Regions from separate parts of the Paenibacillus sp. LC231 genome, predicted to be linked through region 2. Evidence: a T-box and tRNA genes for the amino acid it is inferred to sense, from the RefSeq annotation. Region 2 holds a T-box; the other holds one or more tRNA genes.
The links. A T-box is a leader RNA that pairs with one kind of tRNA and senses whether it is charged. The one in region 2 lies ahead of leuS (leucine--tRNA ligase), so its partner is inferred to be a tRNA-Leu.
Positions count from the first base shown of each region.

Region 1 (3,417 bases), on a different contig from region 2:
ACGTGCCGAGGCCAGCTTCTCCAGATTCGCATATTTATTATGATTCTGGCGGTATGCATCCAGATGAACGGGGATATCCGGCCCAAGCGTGTTATAGTAATGCTGTGACCACTTCGGATGAAGCGGAGCCGCATACGGCGTGAAATCCAGCGGCATGGCGTAACCTAGGAGGGCCGTTGAGCCGTACATCGCCAGTTTATTTTTCCTTGTTTTCATATACACCGAGGGGGATATCCCGAATGCCTTCTTAAACTTGCGGCTAAAATAAAATTCATCCTTATACCCCACCATGTGCGCCACTTCACGCAGCAAAAAATCCGAGCCCAGCATCAACTGTTTCGCCTTGTTCAAACGAACATGCGCCAAATAATCCATCGCGCTGTGCCCATACGTCTTCTTATATACTTCAACAAAATATTTGGGACTCAGCTCCGAAAGGTTCGCCAATTGTTCAATCGTTACATCTTCATCATAATGTTCCTCGATATACTCCTTCACCCGCTCCAGCGCTTGCCGCTTATCATTCTTGGAGTAAGGGCTGCATTCGGCAATCATCGTATATAACAGCTCTTGAAAATCCAGCTGAACCCTCCACTGCTTCATGGGCTCCTTGCTGTGAAAATCCTTATACATCGACCGGCAGACGAGATTCAAGCGGTCCGGAGAGCTGATGACAAAGATGCCGTCATGGGGCATGAAATCGGCGCAATCCACCTCATGCAATCGACCGCAGCCTGATATCCCTTCCATGAAACTATAATGAAGAATCGCGACCGAAGCCTGCTCGTGTTCCTCGGAACTCTTGTGATCGGCACTCGTAATTCCGAAAGTAGCCCCCGCTGCACAACAATAAACGCATCCCTTATTCATACGGGTGATTTGCTCTGCCTGTTGTAAACAGGGTTCTCCGCTAAGCGGGATAATCAGGGCTGGCTGCACTGCCAACTGCTGCTCCAGGGAGAGCTCTTGCCCATGAACAATATCCATATTCCATAAACGGGCCGTGAGCCCGCTGTATTCACGCGAATCTTTTTTGCTACTGCTATTCGTCGACAGGTTTAACATATGTACAGACCCCAACCTTAGATGAGAATGGTTATCATTATCATATAATTATCACACACCGTCCCAAAAGTCCAGCACGATCTTCTCTTTTCCACCTTGTCGCATGCTGATGTTAGACAAAAAGAAAGCAGCCACGTGCTCCCTGTCAGGAAGCCGTAGCTGCTGCTTTTCAAATATTGTGTATGAAGGCGGATCCTTCGCATGAGAGAATTTCAGTCCCCTCCAAGAAAAGCCTCTTCTCAAATGCGCCTGGTTGTCATTAGTTCCCCCGCTGGCGCTGTCTTGCTCTTGCCTCTCCGCCTTTGCGGCCCGCTTCTTCACGGCTCATCTTGCCGTCCCCGTTGCTGCCGCTATCGCTTCTGGCTTCGCCGCCCTGCTGTCCAATCTCTTGATAGAACTCACGTCCGTGGGATTCCGAGGTAGCCTCGCCGCCTTTGCGTCCGATGTCCTCATAGAATTCCCTGCCATGGGAATCGGAAGTCGCTTCCCCGCCCTTCTGGCCGATTTCCTGATAAAATTCCTTATCATGGGAGTTTGACGTGGAGTCTCCTCCCTTTTTACCGATGTCCTGATAAAACTCTTTGTCATGGGAACGGGAAGTTGCTTCGCCGCCCTTCCGTCCGATTTCTTGGTAGAACTCTTTGTCATGGTTGTTCGCAGTTGCTTCTCCACCTAAACGTCCTGCTTCTTCACGGCTCATCTTTCCATTGTTGTTATTAGCCATTCTGAATCACTCCTTATAGGTAATTTGAAGTTGTTGCTCGTCCACGTTATGATATTAAACTCCTGACCAGAGATGAAACACTTGTTGTGCATAAATGTGCAATGAAAATCGATCAACACCGTGATGAGTCCTATGTAAACCTTGATATAAGAAAAAAACTATCGACGTACATTCATAAGAAGACAGAACTCGTTAGATGTTATTTTCTTGCATATCAGGTAGGCCATGCTTCGAAGTTTATACATTTGAGATCTTAAGCGCAAAAAAAGCCCCGCACAAGGTGCGGAGCTTTTTCTTCATGTTCGTATGCGGTAGAGAGGACTCGAACCTCCACGGGTATACACCCACTACCCCCTCAAGATAGCGTGTCTGCCATTCCACCACTACCGCATAATATAAGGAGTACATCGTTTCGTTGCTTTGTAAAAAATGGTGAGCCATGAAGGGCTCGAACCTTCGACACCCTGATTAAAAGTCAGGTGCTCTACCAACTGAGCTAATGGCTCTCGATGACAATCGTGCTGCTGCCATATAAGAAAGTTATATAGAAAGTGGTGACCCGTAGGGGATACTCTCTCTTCGTTCGAGACTGCGAAGCTTATCCTAACGATGATTATGCTCCGACGAACCGACGGGGTTCTCATCCCGAGGTTATATAGAAAGTGGTGACCCGTAGGGGATACTCTCTCTTCGTTCGAGACTGCGAAGCCTATCCTAACGCTGATTAAGCTCCGACGAACCGACGGGGTTCTCATCCCGAGGTTATATAGAAAGTGGTGACCCGTAGGGGATTCGAACCCCTGTTACCTCCGTGAAAGGGAGGTGTCTTAACCCCTTGACCAACGGGCCACTTTAACCACGTCGCCGTGACGACAAGATTGAGTATAGCATAATTTCAAAAATGCTGGCAAGCTTTTTTTTCGTGATTTTTAAAATTTATTTTCGGAGCTTTTTCGGCCAATAAATCAGCCTAAAAAATCCGGTGTTAGCTCCACTTCTTGAACGCTATTTCCTTCACGCTCCACATGGTATGCATGTGCATTTTCCCTTGAGCTTACGATTCGATACAACCGTCCGTCCATAAAATGTAATGCAACCCCATCATCAGCAGCATATCCTGCTTGTGTTTCACCTTGAAGTACGAGTTTATGATAGGCAGGTCTTCTTTTGCTCTCACCATCATAATGCGGGCAATGACTGCCTTGTAATATACCCAAACCCTCAAGCTTGTACAAGGGGGCGTTCAACGGGTCCGTCACCCCATGCTCAAACCAACAAATGGAACCAGCGCTTAACCCTGTTAAGATGACACCCTGTTCATACGCCTCTTTGAGTATCTGATCCAAGCCCCATTCCTTCCACAAGACCAGCATATTCCGGGTATTGCCCCCGCCAACATAGATGATATCCTTCTCGAGTACAAAAGACCGAAGATCAGCAAAGTTCGGCTGAAACAGCGACAGATGACTGGGAGTGCACGGGAGTGTCCGGAAAGCATGATAGAAACGCTCAACATAACCATCCGCATCTCCGCTTGCCGTCGGAACAAAACACACTTCAGGCAATTCTTTCGGTACTTGTGCCAAAACATAGCGATCAAGCAGCAGATTATCCGGTTCCATCGAAAA
Region 1 is NZ_JFOM01000044.1:229,345-232,761, reverse strand. It holds gene AK95_RS24715 (AraC family transcriptional regulator) at 1-1,065, opposite strand, end outside; gene AK95_RS24710 (KGG domain-containing protein) at 1,325-1,789, opposite strand; tRNA gene AK95_RS24705 (tRNA-Leu) at 2,097-2,179, opposite strand; tRNA gene AK95_RS24700 (tRNA-Lys) at 2,220-2,295, opposite strand; tRNA gene AK95_RS24695 (tRNA-Glu) at 2,564-2,638, opposite strand; gene AK95_RS24690 (Type 1 glutamine amidotransferase-like domain-containing protein) at 2,755-3,417, opposite strand, start outside.
Region 1: it encodes a tRNA-Leu, which carries the amino acid that the T-box ahead of leuS (leucine--tRNA ligase) is inferred to sense. The anticodon was not compared.

Region 2 (3,417 bases):
TGATTCAGGACGGGGCGATCGGGCGAGTGGTCCAAGTGATGGGAACAGGGCCGCACCGTTTAAACGCATCCTCCCGTCCGGACTGGTTTTTCCGTCATCAACAGTACGGGGGGATTCTGTGTGACATCGGCTCCCACCAGATTGAACAATTTTTGTTTTTTGCGGGCTGCCGTGATGCCAAGGTGCTCAGCAGCAAGGTAGGGAATTACGCGAATCCGGATTACCCGGAGCTGGAGGATTTCGGAGATGCAACGCTTGTGGGAGACAACGGGGCCACGAATTATTTCCGAGTCGACTGGCTGACACCCGGGGGCCTTGGCACCTGGGGCGACGGAAGAACCTTTATTCTGGGGACGGAAGGATACATCGAGCTTCGGAAATACATCGATATCGCCAGGCATCCGCAGGGCGATCATCTGTACCTGGTTAATGGCGAGGGAGAGTTTCATATGGAGCTTCAAGGCAAGGTGGGCTATCCATTCTTCGGGGAGCTTATCCTGGATTGTCTGGAACGCACGGAGCATGCGATGTCCCAGGAGCATGCTTTCAAAGCCGGAGAATTGTGCGTCATCGCCCAAAATGAGGCCGTGCGCATTCCATAAAATCATTTATAATAGAGAAAACCCCGTTACGTTGTGGGTTATATAACTCCAAAATCGCTAAAGGGGCGATTCTCTAGATGACCTCATCTGTCGATATGATGCCAGGCTTTGACCGCATGCAGCTGCAAGCGCCGTTTGATCTGACCTATTACAATGAACAGCCGTTGTCGGGAGGGCAGTTTCACTCGCATGCTTTTTATGAAATTTATTATTTCCATGAAGGACGCTGCACTTATTTGATCGGCGATTCCGTTTTCACCCTGAAACCGGGGGATCTGCTCCTGATGAACGGGCTTACGCTCCATTGTCCGAATGTTGAGCCCGATTCCAGATACGTCAGAAGCATTCTGCATTTCGATCCGGCCTGGATCTGCAAAGGGCTTTCGGAGACGGCCAAATCGATATTGCTGGATCCCTTCGAATCGCTGCGAAATCATCGCATGACACTGACAGGGGCCAATCGGGACGAATTTGAAGGCATGTTGGCCGATATACATCGCCTCTCGGCATCCACGGCCGGTTTTCGCCAGGAACGGATGACCTTGCGTATTCAGGAGATGATGTACGTCATCGCGGACTGGTGCCAGGACGCTGTGCAGGACCAGGACTCCATCTCCGAGAAAGAGCGGCATGTCCAGCATGTCGTATCGTTCGTCGAGGAACATTATATGCAGGATCTGACGCTGGAGCAAATCGCCCGCGATATGCATATTACGAAACACTATTTATCTTCCTTATTTAAGGAGGTTACCGGAACGACGGTGTTTAAATATTTGTATCACCGGCGGATTAACCAAGCTAAAATATTGCTCAGGCTCCATCCGCATCTCAGCATCACGGAGATCAGCCTGGCGGCAGGTTTCAAGCATTTGGCTCATTTCAGCCGGATGTTCAAAGTCATGGTCGGGACGACGCCGGAATATTATCGCAGAAGCGGGGAAGAGCTTTCGTTGACTTGATCGGACTTTTTGGGTATAATAGCCACATTAAAACGGTAATATGAACGCGATGATGAGGATCAATCGTTCCACTTTCGATCATGCAGAGAGCCGGTGTCTGGTGAAAACCGGTTGACGATAGGAATGAACTCGCCTCGGAGCAATGGTGTTAACCCGGCCGCTGTATTTCGGCAGATTCGGCCGCTGAAGCATCGTCGTCTCATCCGCGATAAGGATGCAAAGGGAGTGAAAGGCAAAGCATGCCTTTGGCTAACTAGGGTGGTACCACGGGAATCAAACCTCTCGTCCCTAGCGATCAGCGCTATGGATGATGAGGTTTTTTTGTTTTTTTGGGCAACGGCACAGGCCTTGCCTCTTGACTGTGAAGGAGGAGCAATGGAGTATGACGGACAATCAACCAACCGGCCACGGCTATCAGCCGCAGGCCATCGAACCGAAGTGGCAGCAATACTGGGATGAGAACAAAACCTTTAAAACGGAAGATTCATCATCCAAACCGAAATTTTATGCGCTGGATATGTTTCCGTATCCATCAGGAGCAGGCCTGCACGTGGGGCATCCGGAGGGGTACACGGCAACTGACATCGTGTCCCGTTACAAGCGGATGCGCGGATACAACGTGCTTCATCCGATGGGATGGGATGCCTTCGGTCTACCGGCGGAGCAATATGCAATGGACACAGGCAAACATCCTCGCGAGTTTACCGTGCAGAATATCGATACGTTCCGTCGCCAGATCAAATCTCTGGGCTTCTCGTATGACTGGGACCGCGAGATCAGCACAACCGATCCGGAATATTATAAATGGACCCAGTGGATCTTTATCCAGCTTTATAAGCGCGGCCTTGCCTATGTGGCTGAAGTGCCGGTGAACTGGTGCGAAGCGCTCGGTACCGTGCTTGCGAACGAAGAGGTCATCGACGGCAAGAGCGAACGCGGGGGCCATCCGGTCGTACGTAAACCGATGCGCCAATGGATTCTGCGCATTACCGAATACGCGGATCGTCTCCTTGAAGATCTGGATGAACTGGACTGGAGCGAAAGCCTGAAGGATATGCAGCGCAACTGGATCGGCAAATCCACAGGCGCTGAGGTTCGTTTTGACATCGAAGGTTACGATGGTCATCTGGAGGTGTTCACGACCCGTCCGGATACGCTGTTCGGGGCAACCTACTGCGTTCTGGCGCCGGAGCATGACCTCGTGGATAAGATTACGTCAGCCGATCAGCGTGAAGCCGTCAAGGCTTATCAAGATCAAGCAGCTCGTAAAAGCGATCTGGAGAGGACGGATCTGGCCAAGGATAAAACCGGTGTATTCACGGGTGCATACGCCATTAATCCGGTAAACGGCGCTAAAGTGCCGATCTGGATCGCGGATTATGTGCTTGCCGGCTATGGAACGGGTGCCATTATGGCGGTTCCGGGTCATGACAGCCGTGACTGGGAGTTTGCGAAGCAATTCGGTCTTCCGATTATTGAAGTCGTTCAGGGTGGAAATGTCGAGGAGGAAGCATACGGCGGCAGTGGCGCGCATGTGAATTCCGGCTTCCTGAACGGGTTGGACAATGAAGAGGCTATCCAGGCGATGAATGAATGGCTGGAGCAAGAGGGCAAGGGTAAGAAGAAGGTAACTTACCGACTGCGCGACTGGCTGTTCAGCCGTCAACGCTACTGGGGTGAGCCGATTCCGATTCTGCATCTGGAAGACGGAACGATGAAGACCGTGCCTGAGGATCAGCTCCCATTGCTGCTGCCGGATGTGGATCAGATTAAACCGTCCGGTACCGGCGAATCACCACTGGCTAACGTTACGGAGTGGGTGGAAACGGTAGATCCCGAAACCGGCATGAAAGCCC
Region 2 is NZ_JFOM01000049.1:197,778-201,194, forward strand. It holds gene AK95_RS26430 (Gfo/Idh/MocA family protein) at 1-602, shown strand, start outside; gene AK95_RS26435 (AraC family transcriptional regulator) at 680-1,561, shown strand; T-box leader at 1,602-1,854, shown strand; gene leuS (leucine--tRNA ligase) at 1,944-3,417, shown strand, end outside.